One region of the Paraliobacillus zengyii genome, then DNA from elsewhere that is predicted to be linked to it. Evidence: a T-box and tRNA genes for the amino acid it is inferred to sense, from the RefSeq annotation. Region 1 holds a T-box; the other holds one or more tRNA genes.

Region 1 (10,894 bases):
CCAACTGTGCTTCTAGTTTATTTGCATCATTATATACCTTTACAACCACGTCTTTTACATCGTCGTTAGTAGTAAATGTAATACTAATATTATAAATATTAGTGTCTTCCATTTGCTTCGTGAGTATATACTCATAATTACTATCTGAACTGTTTACATGATACGTATTTGATAAATAGGTAATTGTATCCACGTAACTCATCGTATCACTCAAATGATATATTTCTTCCATTTCTGATTGTGCAACATATGACGAATCAGTGATATCCTTTGATACATTGTTTACTTTGGTTGATTGAATAAAAAAAGTTAAAAAAGTAACAATTATGATCGAAAGTATAGCAATAGAAACAATTATCTCTACTAAAGTCATACCATTTTGATTATTCATCTGCGAAAAACTTTTCGTCATCATCATCTCAGCCTTTTTAACTATATTCTTATCTTAAATATAGTACAATTTAAACTACTTGTATATGTTTTTCAATTATGATTGATAGACCGCAACTCGATTTCTACCTTTTTGCTTAGCTCCTACATACATCGCACGATCTGCTAACCTGACCAATTCGAATGGGTCTTCACAATGCTCCGGATAACTAGCAACTCCTACACTAATGGTGACCGTAATATCAATACACTTTTCATTTTCTTGTATATGTGTATAGGTTCTTATTGTTTTATTTGTAATAACTTGGCGTAATTCTTCTGCGCGTTGCTGACTGTCTTCTGCATTCCTTCCAGGTAAAAACACGACAAATTCTTCGCCACCATAACGTGCTACTAAGCCTTCATCTCCAATAAATGTTTTGACTCTTTCTGCTATAGCTTTCAGAATTTCATTGCCACATTCATGTCCATACGTATCGTTTATCTTTTTAAAATGGTCTAAATCGAATAAAATAAGTGAACAAATTTTTGATTTGTTGGATTCTTTGATTTGAGTACTATAATTTTGCATATAAGCTTCAAAATAACGAAAATTATATAAACCTGTTAATTGATCTGTTTCACTTTGTATTTTCCTATCTTCGTAATTTTTTGCGTTTTCTAACGCAATTCCCAAGAAATTATTTAGTATATTTAATATTGTAAATAAGTGCTCCGTAAAGGCTTGTTTATATTTCGATACGAAAACGATAATCGCAACAATTTCATTATTCCGTTTTACAGGCATAACAACAAGACTTTCCCCATCTTCGGGTATGGCACTATCACGTATATAATCCCATGCTTTCTTATGTTTATAATGCAGCATTTCTTCTTGTCTCCACGCTTGTTGGATAATAGTATTTCCTTCTTCAATACAAATAGAATCACGATAAACAAGACCTTCTAATTTAGTATAAGAACGAATTAATTTTAATTGTCTATTATCTACCACATCATAAGCAAAGGCATAATCTACAGCAAAGATTTCTGTAATATGGGTTAAAAAAACCGAAATAACATCATTCCGTTCTAACTTCCCTGTTAACGCCTGTCCTATTTCATTTGTTTGTTTTAAATAATAATTTACTGTTCTACTAGAATAGAATAGTTTCATAATAATAGAAATACTAATAAACGGTATGCCAACTACGTAAATACCAATAACACCAAATTTTTCATACATTAAATAGAGTATAAAACCAATTGGTAAAACAATTAAAGTCGTAATCATTTCCCACAAAAAACCTTCATCAAAGAATTTTGTTTCTTGTTCATAAAAAAAGCGTTTAACGAAGTGGAGGAAAATTTGATTAGAAAGAAAAACTGTTACCACATAACCAATTAATTGCAATTGTTGGGTGAAAGAATCTAAAACAATCGCTTCGTGTAAACCACCTATCCATTTATATACACTTGCCGATAAGACGGATATGAATAAAAACATAAGTAGATTAAGCGGAATTCGAAATGCCTGACTTTTATCTATTTTAAGTTTAATTAAAACAACAACTAATGCAATTTGCGTTAGTAATACTTCAATAAATAATCCGAATATTAAAAAGACTGCAAACCCAATACAATTCACCAAAAAAATCGGTGTTTTATTAACAATTATAGGAAAAAAGGAAACTGTGGCCATAATGATCGCAAATGACACGACACTTAACAACTGATCTTCATAATAAATTGGCCATGCAACATATGTCCAAACGATAGATAATGGCCAAATAATTAACCAAATTATCCAAAGTAACATTCTTTTTGATTTTAAGACCATCTAGTTTCCTCCTTTTACTGGTTCAGTCATTTAGTCATACATAAGTACTTCATTCAAAGTTTTCAGAATATATTAAAGATACCATAATAATTCTAATTACTCAAAAAAATCCCTAACTTTTCCAATAAAATCTAATGAACCTGTTATAAAAGTAATCTTATCCTTATCCTCATTTAAAATCTTTTGTAATGCCTGCTGCCAATCAGCTTCTTCTATTTTACCGTGGTTTTCAACTTGTTCATATAATTCTGATGCTTTTGCTGCCCTTTGATGGTCAAAACTTGTAAATGTAATAGTATCAAAATAACTCTCAAGCAAGCCAACCATTTGCTTTATTGGCTTATCAACGAATGCTGCGAAAAGTAATTGTTTTTCTTCTGTTGGGAAATACCGCTGCACCGTTTTTATAAACGCTGTAATTCCTTCTACATTATGGGCTCCATCAACAATTACTATTGGTTGATTTGATATTTGTTCAAACCGACCGAAAAGCGTTGCCTGACTCATGCCAGTTTCAACCGCATTTAATGCTTTAGAGAATCCACGATCACGTAGTTGCAACAATGCCATTACAGCAAGTGTAGCGTTATGAATTTGGTGTGTACCTCTCATTCTTAAAGTGATTGGATACGATACTTCTTTTGTTTGAAAAGTAAATGCCTCTCGTTTATTATCATCTATCCGCACATTCTGATAGTTAAAATCTTCACCGATTTGCACTAATTCAGCTTGATTATGTTCTGCGACATTTCTGATAACTTTCTCAGCAACTTTAGGCATTTCACCTAGTATTATGGGAACATAGCGTTTGATAATTCCAGCTTTGTGATGTGCTATTTCTTGATAAGTTTCTCCTAAAAATGTTCGGTGATCAATACCGATGGTTGTAATAATTGATAGAATAGGATTAATTGCGTTGGTTGCATCCTCCAGTCCTCCCATCCCTGTTTCAATAATTGCCAAATCAATATTTCCAGCAAAATAACCATAAGCAATAGCTACAATAATTTCAAAAGAACTTGGTGGATTATCTTGCAACTCAAGTATATGAATCGCTGGTAGTAACTGATTAAAAATTTCCATGAAAGATTGATCAGATATGGCTTGATGGTTAATTTGAATCATATCGTTTCGCTTCGCTATACTTGGCGAGGTGAATGTACCTATTTTATAATCACTTAAAACCATACAAGTAGAAATATATGTTAGTGTTGATCCTTTGCCGTTAGTCCCTGCTATATGTACAGATTCAAATTTCCTTTCTGGATGATCAAGTGCTTCTAATAAAATGTTCACTCTTTCTAATCCAGGCTTTATTCCACCACGTGTTCGGGCATTTAAAAATTCATCTACTTCTTCTATTGTATAAATCAAATCTTTAACCTACTTTCCTAAAGATACTTTTTCATTCATAATAAGATAGATATTACATCAAATAATAAGTTATTAGAGGTTTGAGAGAGGATTTTTTATATGTATGGTTGGGTTATTTATAATGGCAATTTGTCGAGTGATAAATTCATTAGTTTTTCAACATGGATACAGAATGCAGGTAACAAAGAAGGAATGACTATTGAGCAAGTTAAGAATGATCAAGTTCTTTCTATTGTAGATTCTACTGGATTAAACTTACTTCAGTCAATTAAACAAGACCATCTACCAGAATTCGTTGTATTTATTGATAAAGACATTCCATTAGCACGCCAGTTAGAATTAATGGGGATACGGGTCTTTAATTCTGCTGATGCGATTGAGTTATGTGATAATAAGGTATTAATGTACCAAGCTTTAGCACAAAAGAAAGTTACCATTCCCAAAACAATTATTGCACCAAAAGTTTTCTCAGATGTTACTAAACTGACGATGGAAAACTTTTATGAAATTGAAAAAGCATTAACATACCCACTGATTATCAAAGAAGGCTACGGTTCATATGGCGAACAAGTTTTTCTAATTAATGATCGTATCCAATTAATAGAGAGAATAAAACTACTTACTAATCGACCATTTCTATTTCAAGAATTTATTAAATCAAGCTATGGACGCGATGTTCGAATTAATGTTGTAGGAAATGAAGTTGTAGCAGCAGTAAAACGCTTTGCCACTGATGATTTCCGAGCAAATGTCCAATTAGGCAGTACAATGGAAACTTATCAACCTTCCGAGAAAGAAAAAGCTCTAGCTATCCAAGCAACGAAGGCTGTTGGAGCTGATTTTGCTGGTCTAGATTTATTGTTTGGTGAAAATGATCAACCTATTATTTGTGAAGTAAATACAAACGCCCATATAGAAAATATTTTTCATTATACAGGCGTAAATATTGCAGATCACATCATTGCATTTATTAAAAAGCAAGTTAATGAAAGATAAATGAATGTCGGATCTGGATTCTGCTTGTGTTTCGCCCGATTATGCTCGCGTTCGCTTGATTAATTGAATTATCGCCCGATTATGCCTGCGTTCGCCTGATTAATTGAATTATTGCCCGATTATACTCGCGTTCGCCTGATTTTCAAGTTTTTCGCCCGATTAAGCTTACTTTCGCCCAATTATTCCAGCTATCGCCCGATGCCAACTGATAGATAGAGCCCGATATACGAGAAAGCCTTCCACATATCCACATAAAAACAGCTAAAGTACGTAGCACCGCACTTTAGCTGTTTTCAATATAATTATCCTTGTAATTCTTTTATACGTTCTTCTACTTTCGCTCTTTTTTCTAAATAATCTTTTTCTTTTCCTTTTTCTTCAGCAACTACTTTTTCTGGTGCTTTACTAATAAAGCTTTCGTTGCCTAATTTTTTCTGAACACGTTCTACTTCTTTATTTAACTTATCAAATTCTGCTTGTAATCGCGCAATTTCTTTTTCAGCATCAATCAAACCTTCTAATGGTAAATAAAGATCTGCACCTGTTACTACAGCAGACATTGCTTTTTCTGGTACATCCACGTTTATTGAAATTGTTAATTCACTTGTGTTACAAAAGCGCTCGAGATAATGTCGATTCGCTTCTAGCTGTGCTTCTATCTCTGCACTATTTGCTTGAACAAACAAGACAATCTGTTTCGACATTGGTGTATCTACTTCGGCACGAATGTTTCGAACAGAACGAATAATGGCAACAAGACGTTTCATTTCTTCTGCTGCACTTTCGTCATGCAATTCATTACGGACTTCTGGCCAAGCTGCACGCGTAATTGATTCGCCTTGATGCGGTAAGTGCTGCCAGATTTCCTCTGTAACAAATGGCATAAATGGATGAAGCATACGCATCGTATTATCTAAAACATAAGCAAGTACAGAGCGTGTCGTGTGCTTTTGTTCTTCGTCCTCACCGTACAATGGAAGTTTCGCCATTTCAATGTACCAATCACAGAATTCATCCCAGATGAAATTATAAAGGTAACGTCCAGCTTCACCAAAATCATAGCGTTCAACATTTTTATTAACATGCTCAATCGTTTCATTTAAGCGAGTTAAAATCCATTTATCTGCAACAGACTTTTCACCAGTCAGATCAATCTCTTCGTACTTCAATTCTTCCATGTTCATTAGTACGAATCGTGATGCATTCCAAATCTTATTAATGAAGTTCCATGTTGACTCTACCTTTTCCCATTGGAAACGTAAATCTTGACCTGGAGTTGACCCTGTTGCTAAGAAATAACGTAGCGCGTCTGCCCCATACTTTTCGATTACTTCCATTGGATCAACACCATTGCCTAATGATTTACTCATTTTTCGACCATCAGCATCACGTACTAGTCCATGAATTAAGACATCCTCAAAAGGACGCTCATCATTAAATTCTTTCGATTGGAAAATCATTCGAGCAACCCAGAAGAAAATAATATCATAACCAGTTACAAGCGTATTAGTCGGAAAGAAGTGTTTAAAGTCTTCATCCTCTGTATTCGGCCAGTTTAATGTTGAAAAAGGCCATAATGCAGAAGAGAACCAGGTATCTAACACATCATTATCTTGATCCCAATTTTCAATGTCTTTTGGTGCTTCTTTGCCTACGTATATTTCTCCTGTTTCCTTATGGTACCAAGCTGGAATTCTGTGTCCCCACCATAATTGGCGCGAAATACACCAGTCGCGAATATTCTCCATCCAGTGTAAATAAGTTCCTTCAAAACGTTTTGGTACAAAATTAACTTTTTCATCTTCAGATTTATTTTGTAAGTCTACCGCTTCATCTGCTAGTGGTTGCATATTAACAAACCATTGTGTTGATAAATACGGTTCGACAACAGCCCCGCTGCGCTCCGAATGACCAACAGAATGCATGTGTTCTTCAATCTTGAATAAAACGCCTGCTTCTTGAAGATCAGCAACTATCTGTTTTCGACAATCAAAACGATCCATTCCTTGATATTTTAAAGCCTTATCATTCATAGTTCCATCTTCATTCATAACCAAAATACGCTCTAGATTGTGACGATTACCAACTTCGAAATCATTCGGATCATGTGCAGGTGTTATTTTTACTACCCCAGATCCGAAGTCCATCTCTACATAATCGTCCGCAATAATTTCAATTTCACGTCCAACTATTGGTAGCACAACCTTCTTACCAATTAAATGTTGATAACGTTCATCTTTTGGGTGAACGGCAACAGCAGTATCACCAAGCATTGTTTCGGGTCGAGTTGTGGCAATCTCGATGTAACCTTCTTCATCTTTTAGTGGATAACGCATGTGATAAAAATGACCTTGAACCTCTTCATGAATAACTTCTATATCTGATAAAGCTGTTTTTGTTGCTGGATCCCAGTTAATAATATATTCACCGCGATAGATTAAGTTTTTTTCATATAAGGTAACAAAAACTTCTTTTACAGCCTCAGATAAACCTTGATCTAATGTGAAACGTTCACGAGAATAATCTAAACCAAGTCCTAGCATTGCCCATTGGTCCCGAATAAAGGAAGCATATTCATCTTTCCATTCCCAAGCTTTATCTAGAAACTTTTCGCGACCAAGGTCATATTTGCTTATCCCCTCTTCACGAAGTTTAGTTTCCACTTTCGCTTGTGTTGCAATACCAGCATGATCCATACCTGGTAAATACAAAACATCATAGCCCTGCATACGTTTTATTCTGGTAATCATATCTTGTAGAGTTGTATCCCATGCATGACCAATATGCAGTTTGCCTGTTACATTTGGTGGAGGTATTACAATTGTGTACGGCTTTTTCTTCTTATCTCCATCAGCTTCAAAAAACTTTCCGTCAACCCAATATTTGTAACGTCCTTTTTCAACTGCAGTAGCATCATATTTTGGTGGTAAATTTTGATTCTTTTCACTCATAACGTCTTTTCCTCCTTATTAACATCCAATCGGTTCCGAAAACATAAAAAACCCTTTACATCCAATAAAGGACGAAAAGGGCTAGATTCCGTGGTACCACCTTTGTTTACATTTTCCTAAAAAAATGCACACTCAATTAGGATATAACGGTTCTTCACCGGCTCCTTCTACTATACATTCAAAGTAGCTGCATCCAAGGCGACATTCCAAAACAGATAATCCTAAGAAATCTTTCAGCAAATGATTTCTCTCTCTATTGGCATCTCTTCTGTACTCTTCCTCTTCTTCGCATTTCAATTTCATTTATTCTTATATCAGCTATTTTATACAATTTCTTAGTGAAAAGTCAATAAGCAACTCAAAAAGACAGGCACTATTCGTTTTACCTGTCATAGAATACACCAAAAGAATCAGAGAGGAGTAACCTAAATGAGTCGCTTTTATCGTTTTCGTTTGCCTCCATGGTGTCAACAGTGGTTACTTATAATTGAACGTTGCATGATGCCTATCTTAATCGTGCAATGTGTAAGAACTTTATTTTTTCCAACCACATTTGATGTGCTATTACTAGGTGTTTTTATGGGGATATATATTTCATTCTATTTTAAATGGATTTAATCACTATTTTCTTTCGTTTGATTTTCAATTACTATGTTCCGATTATGTTCAAGCATCTCTTGAAACATTACACCAGCTAACAATCGACGATAATTTTGCAACAGGTTTCTTATTTGAAAAGGCTGTGCTTGAACTTGATCGAAATCTTGGATGACTTTTAAATATCGATAAGGTTGTAATAAATGAATAGCTAATAAACTACGCTCACTATTTGTTAACGGATTTTGTTTTTCATAATATGAAAAGTCGTCTATTATTTTAGTAATGTTTGTATCATGTTGAAAACAGGCTCTATGTAAATAGTTTTGCAGGTCCAACATACTATCACCAAAATGAGCATGCTCCCAGTTAATTAAAACTGCTTGATCTGATGTAAAAATATGATGTGTTGCAGATAAATAACCATGGCAGATTGATTGATAAGTTGTTTGCTCTTCCTTTATATCAGTTAAGTAATTGTCATGCCATTTAGAAAGTTGTTTCAAGGCATTTAGTATATCTCGAAATTGTGTACAAACTTCTAAACCAAACGGTGGCATGTAACGCATCTGTTCAAAATGACCTATGTATTGAAGAAGTAAGGATTTGGCCTCTTCATGCTTTTTCTTTTCATCCTCAATTTTCTCTTCTATTGTCTGCACTTCAATGGAGTAGCCTTGTTTTGTGCTACCATGCAGTCGACCAACAGTTGCAAATAATCCCTGTTGGTGATCTATTGTATGATCGCCATTTTCACTTTCAAACCAAGGGGATAAATAATAAATATTATTTTGATAAGTACAATAAATGCTTCCTTCAGTAGTTCGATAAACAGGTGAAATAACGGAAAGATCTCTAACAGCTTTTAATTGATATAATTCTTGCCACTGCTCAATATTGGCTTCTTCCAATCTTGCGTGTTTTAATGCAAAATTATAGTTATTACTTGTGATCTTCCAAAGTCTCGGAGTTACGCTTGTTACATTAAATAAATCAATTCCATAAGCGCGCAAAATCTCTGTTATAATTTCCACCATTAAACACCTCCATCTTGTATAGAAAAAAAGAAACGATAACACCCACATGGTTAGAAGTGAATGTTACCGTATAACCACTTATTTCTTCTCTTTTTTACGTTTTTCAGGAATATACAAAATCTGACCAATCTTCAAATTATCGTTTGCTAGATCATTTGTTTGTGACAGTTGAATAGGTGATAGATCATAACGATCAGCTAACGTCTGCAACGTATCTGTGTCTTGCACAATACACATGCGAAGCCTTGTATATGCTTGCTCCTCTTCTTCTTCATTAAAAATATCTAATAAATAGGTTGCTTCTTGTTGGTCATCGTCATCACGTTTTGAATCCTTTGTTTTGACCTCTATTCGATTTACTTCTACTTGTTCATCATTATTTACTTCAAATAATTCTTCTGATTCGATGGCTTCGATCGATTCAACTGATGCAACAGATTCAACAGATTCAATTGATTCGATTGATTCTTCTAGATCCTCATGATCAAAAAAGGTCGCAAAAGACTGTGGCTTTTTAGTAGGCCAACGTTCCTTGCTTTCTTCCGTTTCCTCTTGTGATACCGCTTCAACTAAATTAGGTTCTTCACTACGGTTATCCTGACTTTCATTTTCCTCTGCTGCTTCTTTTAGATCAAAAGTAAATGTATCCTCCTTATTAATCCAAGGATCCTCTACATCACTATCCGTTTCTGTTACTTCTTCTTCATATTGCTTTATTTCTTCTAGTTCCTCTAGTTCTTCTAGTTCTTCTCTTTCCTTCACTTCATCGCCATTCACCCCATGAATTGCGATGGAGGCGCGTATTTTTAATTGACTACTTTCAGGTAATTCATAATCAAACGCTTCAATTCCGACCATTATCTCATCTAAATTGGTGACTCTATGCAAAGGAATGGAAACCTCGACAGGAAAGTGATGAGAAAATTGATTTACACCATCATCTTGTGGTTTAACTTCCTCCATATAACGATGCGCTGGGTAGTCGATACTGTCGATATCTTCTCTATTAGCAACAGCTTCGAGATCTAAGTTTTGATCTTCAAAAAAATACTCACCTTTTAATTCCATAACACCCCGGATCGACACGTACTCTCGATATTCTTGAATGGAAATTTCCGGTTCTAAGGAAATTCCAATCATTTCCTTAACTTCCTGTCCGTTTTTAAAGCTTAGTACTTCATTTAAATCAAACGTAAAGACAGAATCATCATAGGACATTGCTACTCCTCCTTCCTAAATAAAACAACGTACCTTCCTTTTACAGATATATGTACCAACTAAAAATATATGCAAAAAAATATTGCGTGAATAAACAACATCTAACCTACTTTAATTATATGATCGATAATAAATTTGATTACCAAAAAGCAAAAAAAAGTGTAGCTTTTAAATTAATCTCAGCTACACTTTTTCATTTATTGATTCGCTATTTTTTTAAATGCAACGCGAGCCGCTGCAATTGTCTTGTCAATGTCTTCATCCGTATGCGCAGTAGATAAAAAGATACCTTCAAACTGAGAAGGTGGTAAAAAGATGCCTTCTTCAATCATTGCGCGATAATAACTAGCAAAATAATCTACATTAGATTTACTTGCTGTTTCATAATTAGTCACTGGCTCTGCATTAAAGAAAAATCCAACCATTGAACCTGCACGATTGACTTGTAAGTCTATCTCAAAGTCTGCTGCAGCTTTTCTATATCCATCAACTAGACGATCAACTTTCGCATT
Region 2 (10,894 bases), 1.7 Mb from region 1:
AAGCTATTATAAAAAAGTTACAGCGCTTGCATCCAAATAGTAAATAAACCATCTTTGACACCTAAATTATATATATAATAGATTCCAAACAATACGCTTATTCCCCCAGTTAATTGTGTAAGAACTTTATTTAGATATTGTTTGTTTTTACTTACGACAAATGGTATCCCTATCAAAGTTGTAAATAAAAGCATACCAATCACCGTACCCACTCCAAAAATAATAATATATCCACTTGCTAACCAGACATTATCTACCGTACTCATTGTTAATAAAATCATCGCACCACTTCCAGCAAGTCCATGTACTAATCCAATTAACATAGATTTACGAAAAGAGTTCTTATCGCTCTTTTGTACGTGATGACTATGATATCTATAGGAAATAACAGTTGTAAAACCTAGATATACAAGCATTAGGCCCACTAATAACTCTAGAGACATCATCCACGGTGTGGATATTTCACCTTTCATTAATATAAAAATCAGACCTACTATAAATAACGTTGCAGTATGACCTATACCCCAAAAAACACCCGCTAATGACGAACGCAATACTTTTTTACTACGACTGGCTATCGTTGATACAGCAATAACGTGATCTGGTTCTATTGCATGTTTTATTCCTAAAATAAACCCAAGCGACATAACTGAGAAAATCCCTAATTCCATGTTTACCCCTCCGTTTGACTAGTTCAATTCTATTCTTTATCTCCTATTACTACTCGTAATACATTTGGATGATTAGTAAAAATTTTCGTGCCCGCGCCATAACCGATCTCATTAACTTTCATCTCAGGGAAGGTTCCAAAATCACTACTAAGTACAGAAACAATAGCTGCCCCTGTAGGTGTTGTTAATTCTGCATGGACATTACTAGTTGCAATTGGAACACCTCTTAACATTTCTAAGGTTGCTGGTGCAGGCACTGGATATATCCCATGATCAATGTGAATGTGCCCTGAGCCAACTGGAACAGATGAAGCTATTATCCTTTCAATCTTTAATTGATCTATCAATATTGCTGTGCCAACTATATCGATAATCGAATCGACCGCACCGACTTCATGAAAATGAACTTCCTCTAACGACACACCATGGATGGAAGCTTCTGCTTCTCCTATTTTCTTGAAAATGGCTAGTGCATATTCTTTTGCGCGATCAACCAAACTCGCATTATTAATCATCTTAACAATTTCCTTATACGTACGTTGGTGATGATCGTGATTATGGGAATGAGCATGATCATGCGCATGCTCTTCTGTATGTGTGTGCACATGGTTATCACTATTATTTTTCTCATTCAGTAAAATTACATCAAATTTGCTACTGGTAATCCCATTCCGAATAACTTTCTCACATTTTAATTCGTATTCACTAGTTATGTTTAACTTATTTAATTCTCTTTCTAACAAATCCAAACTTGCCCCCGCATCAAGTAGTGCCGCTATAGTCATGTCACCACTTATACCTGAAAAACAATCCAAATAAAGTACTCTCATTTCCCATCCTCCAATTGTTAAAGTGTCACCCCTGTTTTGAAAATTGCTAGTTCTCGGTAACCATTCACTTCATTATTTGATTCCTTACCACTCGCTACTTCGATTACATAATTGACAAAGTCATTTAATACTACTTCATTTGGAGAATCTAGTAATATTCCAGCATTAAAATCAATCCAATGTGGTTTTCTTTCGAATAATGATGTATTGGACGAGACTTTTAATGTTGGTACAAAAGTTCCAAATGGCGTGCCTCTTCCAGTTGTAAACAAAACAAGGTGACATCCTGCTGAAGCAAGTGCTGAAGCTGCAACCAAATCATTACCAGGTGCACTTAGCAAGTTTAAGCCATGCTCTTTAAGACGCTCTCCATATTTCAATACGCCTTTGACAACCGATATTCCTGCTTTTTGTGTACAACCTAGTGATTTATCCTCTAATGTCGTTATTCCACCTGCTTTATTTCCTGGAGAAGGATTTTCATAAACCGGTTGTTCATTTTTGATGAAATATTGCTTAAAATCATTAATCATAGAAACTGTATCTTGAAAAATTTGTTCGTCTATACAGCGCTCCATTAAAATCGTTTCAGCACCAAACATTTCCGGGACTTCTGTTAATACTGTCGTCCCACCTTGTGCAACCAAATAGTCTGAAAAATTTCCAACTAATGGATTGGCTGTAATACCAGATAAACCATCTGATCCGCCACATTTTAGACCTACACGTAATTCAGATAATGGAATCGATTCACGTTTATCTTGTTTTGCCTCTTGGTAAATCTCTTTTAGTACCTTGACACCTTCTTCTATTTCATCCGATACAAGCTGTGAAACAAGAAAACGAATACGACTCTGATCATAGTTGCCTAGTCCTTGTTCAAATTCTTCTACAACATTATTCTCACATCCAAGGCCTAGAACAAGGACACCACCAGCATTTGGATGTAGAACAATATCAGACAAAATTTTTCTAGTATTTTGATGATCATCTCCTAGTTGTGAGCATCCATATTGATGTGACATCACCAATACTTGATCAAAAGGAGTAATATCTCCTACATCAGCTTTAAATTTATCCAGTATTCTATCTGCGACACCATTTACACATCCTACAGTCGGAACAATCCATAACTCATTACGAATACCAACATTACCATCTTGCCTTCGATATCCTTGAAAAAAATGATTCTCATTTGAATAAAGGTTCTTTGTCAATTTTGGTAGATACGTATAATCCTCAATTCCAGTTAGGTTTGTTTTCATATTTTTTGTGTGTACATGCGTGCCTTCTTCAATTGCTTCTTTTGCATGTCCTATCGGATAGCCGTATTTGATAATATCTTTATTTTTATCAATAGGTAAAATTGCAACCTTATGTCCTTGTGGCACATCCTCTCTAAGTGTGACTAATACATTATCAACCGTTAGTGTAGTACCCGATTTTAAATCACACAGTGCTACTACTACATTATCATCTTCCTGTAATTGAATGAATTTATGCATGTGCCTCAGCCTCCATTAGTTCTAACAATGCCTTCCTTACACCTTGTCTATCCATTGTATAAAGATTAGTGGCTATTAATTCACTTAGACCAACACATTTGTTAAGATCCCTTCCCCACCAGTCTTGTTTTGCTAGTATATTACGGACAATATCCACCATCTTGTCACTTGACCCATCATAACTATTCCATTGTGTTCTAAAATATGCTACTATTTCAGGATCATCTTTTAGATCAATAGATTCCGTTCCTCTTTTCCCTCGGTAAAAATAAAATAGTGCTGCAAATGCAAAAGTTAACTTTTTCGGAACTTCATTTTTCAAGGTAATGTAATCTAATAAAGTAGGTAGATCTCGCGCCTTAAACTTTGCAACAGAGTTCAAAGAGATACTTATCAAATAGTGTTCAATAAAGGGGTTTCGAAAACGATCAAGTACATTCTCGGTAAACGTGTGTAGCTCACTTTCAGGAAAATTAATTGTTGGCAAAATTTCCTGATAGAGAAGTGATTCGATATATTTACCGATGAGTTTGTCTTCTACTGCATTTTGTACGGTATCAACACCAGATAGATAAGCAACAGGCGTCATTGCTGTATGGGCACCGTTTAGTATTTTCACCTTACGCGTTCGATAAGGATCTAAATCACTAACAAAAATAGTATTTAATCCTATCTTGTCTGCTGGAAAGCTCTCCTTCAAAGACTCCGCCCCTTCAATTATCCATTGATGATAGTGCTCACCTACAACCATTAATTCATCTCGATATCCTAATTCGTTTTCTATTTTAGTTGAACTATCTTTAGGGAAACCAGGTACAATCCTATCTACAAGGCTACAACAAAACCTATTTGCACTATCCAACCATTTTGTAAACGCTTTCGAAAGTTTCCACAATGAGGCATACTGTAAAACATATTTTTTTAAGTAGTCTGCATTACGATCAATAAGTTCACAGGGTATGATAGTCAATCCTTTATTTATATCACCATTAAAGTGTAAAAACCGGCGGTAAAGAAATGCGGTTAGCTTTGCAGGAAAAGTCTTTTGTAATGGGTCATCTAATTGATCATCCTCATTAAAAACAATTCCAGCTTCCGTTGTATTAGAGAAAATGAATTGCAAATCTTCCAGTTCCGCTAATGCACGATAACCTTCAAGATCCTGATATGGATTAACGCCACGACTAATTGATTGAATTACCCGCTTTTCTCTAACAATAGAACCATCCTTAACACCTTCCAAAATTACCGTGTACAACCCATCTTGCTCATTTAATTTATCAACCATTCCATTCTCGATAGGCTGTACAATAACAACACTTCCATTAAACACACCAGCTTCATTCATGATATCGATTTGCCAATCAACAAAAGCACGCATAAAATTCCCTTCTCCAAATTGTAAAACACGCTCTGGATAAAGTTTTTTCTCGAAAACCTCTTTTGATATTTTTATCACTATTATCCCTCCAAACTTATTCTTGTCAACAATAACAACGTTGTTATTTTTAGTTTACCATCACTTATATATTTGGTCTACAGATATATGGAAAACTTTGCAAAGATGACACAATTATAAATTTTTAGGAGAAAGGAGCAATATAATATGAAACGCTATAAAAAAATGAACGATTAATAAGGTTATTTTAACGCTCACTAATCGTTCACCTATAATACTCATTTTATACACCAATAGTGCACTACATCTCTAATTATATATAATTAGTTTAACGAGCTAACCATCCACCGTCAATAGCAAGGATATGCCCATTCATGTAATCAGAAGCCTGACTAGCCAAGAATACAACAACACCCATTAAATCAGCTGGTTGAGCCCAACGTCCTGCTGGGATACGCGCTAGAATTTCTGCGTTGCGTTTTTCATCTGCTCGAATAGGAGCTGTATTATTAGTCGCTACGTATCCAGGCGCTATTGCGTTTATTTGAATATTTTTTTCACCCAACTCATTTGCAAATGCCTTTGTAATACCTGCTACTGCATGCTTACTTGCTGTATATGATGGAACAAATTTACCACCTTGAAAGGAAAGCATAGAAGCTATATTTATAATTTTACCATTACCCTGCTTCGCCATTACCTTTGCTACCTCTTGGCTTAAGAAATAAACGGAATTCAAATTAATTTCCATCACGGCATCCCAATCTTCAGACTTATATTCGAGTAATGGAGAACGACGAATTGTTCCTGCATTATTGACTAAAATATCAACCTTACCAAAGGTATTTACACATGTATCGACAACTTGTTTAATACTATCTCTGTTTGAAAGGTCTGCTTGATAAAAAGTAACCTTTTGTCCAGTTTCTTCAATAAGCTCTTTCGTTTCATCCCAATCAGTACCATATGTTACCACAAATAAATCTGCGCCTGCCTTAGCAAGAGCAACTGCATAACCTTGCCCTAGTCCTGTATTTCCTCCTGTAACAATCGCAACTTTACCTGCTAATGAAAAAAAATCTAATGAAAAATTTTCTAAAGTCATGGTCCAAACCCCATTCTTTTTATTTTCTAGTTATATTACTATTCATCTACTAGACTATCTTAATTTATCCATCTGTACATGATCCATATCAGTGAACTGTTTATTCTCCCCAGCCATAGCCCATACAAACGTATAATTACTTGTAGCAGCTCCACAATGGATAGACCAAGGAGGTGAAATTACCGCTTGCTCATTTTTCATTATAAGATGTCTAGTATTACTCGGTTGCCCCATTAAATGAACCATTCTAGCATTTTCGTCTAAATCGATGTATAAGTATGCTTCCATTCTGCGGTCATGTGTGTGCGTTGGCATAGAGTTCCATACACTTCCTGATTTTAATTGCGTCATTCCCATAACAATTTGGCAGCTTTGTATGCCATCATTATGGATCATACGGCGAAGAACACGTTCATTTGCACTCTCATTTGTTCCTAATTGATCACCGTCAATACTATTAAAAGAAACCTTTTGAATCGGATATTCCTTATGAGCGGGTGCAGAAAACAAGTAAAACTTTGCTGGTTCACTCGCTACAGTGCTAGAGAATAAAACTTCTTTATTTCCTTTTCCAACATACAAACAGTCTTTATTATCCATCAGAAATTCTTGACCATCAATTAAAACTTTGCCTGAATTACCTACATTAATAATCCCTAATTCCCTTCGCTCTAGAAAGTAATTGGCCTTTATTTCCTCATCTGTTTCTAAAGAGATCGCTTCCTCAGTAGGTGTTACACCACCTATAACTGTTCTATCTTCCATCGAATAGACCATTTTAGTTTGCCCAAGCACAAATAGTTCCTCAATCAAATAATGCTGACGTAATTCTTCTGTACCAAATGTTTTTGCGTGTTCTGGATGTGTTGCATATCTTTTTTCCATTTTTAAAGCCTCCTATAGATTATGAAAATAGTTGTATTTAACTTTAAATTTTTTGATGCTTTGATGTATTTAAAAATTTTTCTAACATAACTCGAGTTGGCAATCCTTCGTTATCACTTGATGAAAGTAGTTGAATAGCACCAATTGCATTTCCGCGAATAACAGATTCCTCAATCGATAATCCCTCAGCTAACCCACTGACTACACCTACTGCAAATCCATCTCCAGCCCCAACAGTATCCACAATTTTATCAACCTTAAAGCCTTCAATATATTTACCTTCTCTATCATGTCCTTTTACATATGCACCTTCTTCACCAAGCTTGATAACAACATACTTTGCATTCCTTTCTAAATAAAAGTTTGCAATATCTTCTGGTTCTTTATATCCAGTAAGAATTTCCCCTTCAGAAATACCTGGAAGAACGATATCACATTTTGCTGCCAATTCATTTATATTTATAATCATATCTTTCTTACTACTCCACAAATTAGGACGAAGATTAGGATCAAAGGTTATACATGCCCCGTTTCTTCTTCCTTCCTCAGCAAAATAATGAGAAACAGCTTTTGTTTCAGAAGACAAAGCTAAGAATATGCCACTTAGATGAACAAAATCAAAAATAGAAAAATCCACTTCCTGTATGGTAGCTAAACTAACTTTACTAGCCGCACTATTCTTTCGAAAACTTGCTACATTCGGATCCCCTTCGATAGATTTTTCCTTTAATTGTAATCCAGTCAAATCCTTTTTACTTTGATAGACAAAATCATTATGGATTCTTTCCTTTTTTATAAAATTTATGATTGATTCTCCAAGTGGATCATTGCCAACTTTGGTCGTATAATATACTTCGTGATTCAATCTAGCTAAGCCAACACTAACATTTAATTCGGCACCTGCTATTGATCGAGTGAATGTCTTTACATCTTCAAGCCGTCCTACTTCACCAGCTACAAATAAGCCCATAGCCTCACCAATTGTAACTATCCTTTTACTCATAAAACATCTTCCTCACTAATAGTAGTAGCCTCTTTAGAAGCCCTTTTTTGCAAATGTATGCAAAAAATATAGAACTAACTATCTATGTTCTCATGATTATATTTGGTAAGTACATTTTTTATACATTGAATAATAAAATAAATATTCAATATAAAAGATTTAATTTACGTTCCGTATAATGGAACTCTGTTCTATAATATAAATTATATACCGCTTTCATAATTAATGTCAATGAAAAAAGAGAAATTAATTAAATTACATTTGCCAGCGTATGAATAGCATTTTTTGATAGATTAAAAAATATTTATTAAATATAAAATTAGATTTTTGTTAAATAAAAATAAAAAAAACGTCTCTCACAATCTGAGAAACGTTAATATTTCTTGCTTAAATGATATGTTTATAATAGCTATGGTATAGGTTCGACTCACATTCTAGAAGGAACATTTTTCAAAATAAAAAGCGTTTCCCAAAATGTAGGAAACACTTGATATTACAAAATATTAACAGTTAATTGACATACCTGAACAAAAAACTTAAATACCGGTGGCCGGGGTCGAACCGGCACTCCCGAAGGAACATGATTTTGAGTCATGCGCGTCTGCCAATTCCGCCACACCGGCATGTTATTTGGAGGCGGTAACCGGATTTGAACCGGTGATAAAGGTTTTGCAGACCTCTGCCTTACCACTTGGCTATACCGCCATTATAATAAAACTATATGAAAAGAGAGCGGAAGACGGGATTCGAACCCGCGACCCCCACCTTGGCAAGGTGATGTTCTACCACTGAACTACTTCCGCAAGATGATGGCTGGGCTAGCTGGATTCGAACCAGCGCATGACGATACCAAAAACCGTTGCCTTACCGCTTGGCTATAGCCCAATGTAAAAAAATAGGGCGACCGGTGGGAATTGAACCCACGTATGCCGGAATCACAATCCGGTGCGTTTACCCCTTCGCCACGACCGCCACAATAAAAAAAGCAGGGGTAGTAGGAATTGAACCCACACCGGAGGTTTTGGAGACCTCTGTTCTACCTTTAAACTATACCCCTATATTCTTATATAAATATATTCAAAAATGGTGGAGGGAGTAGGACTCGAACCTACGAACCCGATGGGAGCGGATTTACAGTCCGCCGCGTTTGGCCAACTTCGCTATCCCTCCAAATAAAAAAAGGTGGCTCGGGACGGAATCGAACCGCCGACACACGGATTTTCAGTCCGTTGCTCTACCGACTGAGCTACCGAGCCAAGTAAAATAATTGTAGTTTTATAAAAATGGCGGTCCGGACGGGACTCGAACCCGCGACCTCCTGCGTGACAGGCAGGCATTCTAACCAACTGAACTACCGGACCAATAATTTGGTTGCGGGGGCAAGATTTGAACTTGCGACCTTCGGGTTATGAGCCCGACGAGCTACCAGACTGCTCCACCCCGCGATAATGTAGAATTAAATAATTCTACTATAAAATTACTTGTTTAAAATGGTGGAGGATGCAGGGCTCGAACCTGCGACCCCCTGCTTGTAAGGCAGGTGCTCTCCCAGCTGAGCTAATCCTCCATTGGTGACCCGTACGGGAATCGAACCCGTGATACCGCCGTGAAAGGGCGGTGTCTTAACCGCTTGACCAACGGGCCTAAATTAATTATACAATGAGTTGTATGTAAGTGGCGGAGAGCGAGGGATTCGAACCCTCGAAACCGCGTTAGCGGTTTACACGATTTCCAATCGTGCTCCTTCGGCCACTCGGACAGCTCTCCATATGGCTCCACAGGTAGGACTCGAACCTACGACCGATCGGTTAACAGCCGATTGCTCTACCACTGAGCTACTGTGGAATAATGGATATATGCCTGGCGACGTCCTACTCTTGCAGGGGCAAAGCCCCAACTACCATGAGCGCTGAAGAGCTTAACTACTGTGTTCGGCATGGGAACAGGTGTGACCTCTTCGCTATTGTCACCAGATCATTTAGAGTATACATCCAAGTGTATTTTGAATTTTAATGACAACAAGTATTATACCTGTTTTTCATAAAAAATCAAGAGTTTAAAAGAATAAAATTAATTATACCTTCAAAACTAGATAAGAATTACAACAAGACACCATATAGTATTATAGTTAAGTCCTCGATCTATTAGTATTCGTCAGCTACACGTGTCACCACGCTTCCACCTCGAACCTATCAACCTCATCGTCTCTGAGGGATCTTACTCTAAAAAGATGAGAAGTCTCATCTTGAGGGGGGCTTCATGCTTAGATGCTTTCAGCACTTATCCCTTCCACACGTAGCTACCCAGCGATGCTCTTGGCAGAACAACTGGTACACCAGCGGTGTGTCCATCCCGGTCCTCTCGTACTAAGGACAGCTCCTCTCAAACTTCTTGCGCCCACGACGGATAGGGACCGAACTGTCTCACGACGTTCTGAACCCAGCTCGCGTACCGCTTTAATGGGCGAACAGCCCAACCCTTGGGACCGACTACAGCCCCAGGATGCGATGAGCCGACATCGAGGTGCCAAACCTCCCCGTCGATGTGGACTCTTGGGGGAGATAAGCCTGTTATCCCCGGGGTAGCTTTTATCCGTTGAGCGACGGCCCTTCCATACGGTACCGCCGGATCACTAAGCCCGACTTTCGTCCCTGCTCGACTTGTAGGTCTCGCAGTCAAGCTCCCTTCTGCCTTTACACTCTTCGAATGATTTCCAACCATTCTGAGGGAACCTTTGGGCGCCTCCGTTACTCTTTAGGAGGCGACCGCCCCAGTCAAACTGCCCACCTGACACTGTCTCCGAACCGGATCACGGTTCTGGGTTAGAAGGTCAACACAGCCAGGGTGGTATCCCACGGGCGCCTCGACGTAAGCTAGCGCTCACGCTTCAACGGCTCCCACCTATCCTGTACAAGCTGTGCCGACATTCAATATCAGGCTACAGTAAAGCTCCACGGGGTCTTTCCGTCCTGTCGCGGGTAATGCGCATCTTCACGCATCGTATAATTTCACCGGGTCTCTCGTTGAGACAGTGCCCAAGTCGTTGCACCTTTCGTGCGGGTCGGAACTTACCCGACAAGGAATTTCGCTACCTTAGGACCGTTATAGTTACGGCCGCCGTTTACTGGGGCTTCGGTTCAGCGCTTCGCCCGAAAGCTAACGCATCCCCTTAACCTTCCAGCACCGGGCAGGTGTCAGCCCCTATACTTCGCCTTACGGCTTCGCAGAGACCTGTGTTTTTGCTAAACAGTCGCTTGGGCCTTTTCACTGCGGCTTCTCGTAAAAGAAGCACCCCTTCTCCCGAAGTTACGGGGTCATTTTGCCGAGTTCCTTAACGAGAGTTCTCCCGATCACCTTAGAATTCTCTTCTCGCCTACCTGTGTCGGTTTACGGTACGGGCACCTCTTTCCTCACTAGAGGCTTTTCTTGGCAGTGTGAAATCCGGAACTTCGGTACTTAAGTTCCCTCCCCATCACAGCTCAACCTTACATTGGAC

What was found. The T-box of region 1 lies ahead of DM447_RS12360 (valine--tRNA ligase). A T-box ahead of a tRNA ligase gene usually reads a tRNA of that ligase, here a tRNA-Val.
Region 2: it has a tRNA-Val gene. The T-box ahead of DM447_RS12360 (valine--tRNA ligase) is inferred to sense a tRNA for this amino acid. The anticodon was not compared.

Annotation. Positions count from the first base shown of each region.
Region 1 is NZ_CP029797.1:2,412,039-2,422,932, forward strand. It holds gene DM447_RS12340 (type IV pilus modification PilV family protein) at 1-391, opposite strand, end outside; gene DM447_RS12345 (GGDEF domain-containing protein) at 488-2,209, opposite strand; gene DM447_RS12350 (bifunctional folylpolyglutamate synthase/dihydrofolate synthase) at 2,306-3,583, opposite strand; gene DM447_RS12355 (ATP-grasp domain-containing protein) at 3,683-4,579, shown strand; gene DM447_RS12360 (valine--tRNA ligase) at 4,882-7,530, opposite strand; T-box leader at 7,595-7,826, opposite strand; gene DM447_RS12365 (hypothetical protein) at 7,960-8,148, shown strand; gene DM447_RS12370 (protein kinase family protein) at 8,145-9,164, opposite strand; gene spoVID (stage VI sporulation protein D) at 9,243-10,382, opposite strand; gene hemL (glutamate-1-semialdehyde 2,1-aminomutase) at 10,580-10,894, opposite strand, start outside.
Region 2 is NZ_CP029797.1:761,887-772,780, reverse strand. It holds gene DM447_RS03885 (urease accessory protein UreH) at 18-671, opposite strand; gene larC (nickel pincer cofactor biosynthesis protein LarC) at 701-1,501, opposite strand; gene DM447_RS03875 (UxaA family hydrolase) at 1,519-3,006, opposite strand; gene DM447_RS03870 (tagaturonate reductase) at 2,999-4,465, opposite strand; gene kduD (2-dehydro-3-deoxy-D-gluconate 5-dehydrogenase KduD) at 4,734-5,510, opposite strand; gene kduI (5-dehydro-4-deoxy-D-glucuronate isomerase) at 5,565-6,395, opposite strand; gene DM447_RS03855 (sugar kinase) at 6,439-7,398, opposite strand; tRNA gene DM447_RS03850 (tRNA-Leu) at 7,940-8,021, opposite strand; tRNA gene DM447_RS03845 (tRNA-Cys) at 8,030-8,103, opposite strand; tRNA gene DM447_RS03840 (tRNA-Gly) at 8,130-8,201, opposite strand; tRNA gene DM447_RS03835 (tRNA-Gln) at 8,209-8,283, opposite strand; tRNA gene DM447_RS03830 (tRNA-His) at 8,298-8,370, opposite strand; tRNA gene DM447_RS03825 (tRNA-Trp) at 8,385-8,455, opposite strand; tRNA gene DM447_RS03820 (tRNA-Tyr) at 8,483-8,568, opposite strand; tRNA gene DM447_RS03815 (tRNA-Phe) at 8,582-8,654, opposite strand; tRNA gene DM447_RS03810 (tRNA-Asp) at 8,683-8,759, opposite strand; tRNA gene DM447_RS03805 (tRNA-Met) at 8,767-8,843, opposite strand; tRNA gene DM447_RS03800 (tRNA-Val) at 8,890-8,965, opposite strand; tRNA gene DM447_RS03795 (tRNA-Glu) at 8,968-9,042, opposite strand; tRNA gene DM447_RS03790 (tRNA-Ser) at 9,074-9,165, opposite strand; tRNA gene DM447_RS03785 (tRNA-Asn) at 9,169-9,243, opposite strand; rRNA gene rrf (5S ribosomal RNA) at 9,257-9,372, opposite strand; rRNA gene DM447_RS03775 (23S ribosomal RNA) at 9,523-10,894, opposite strand, start outside.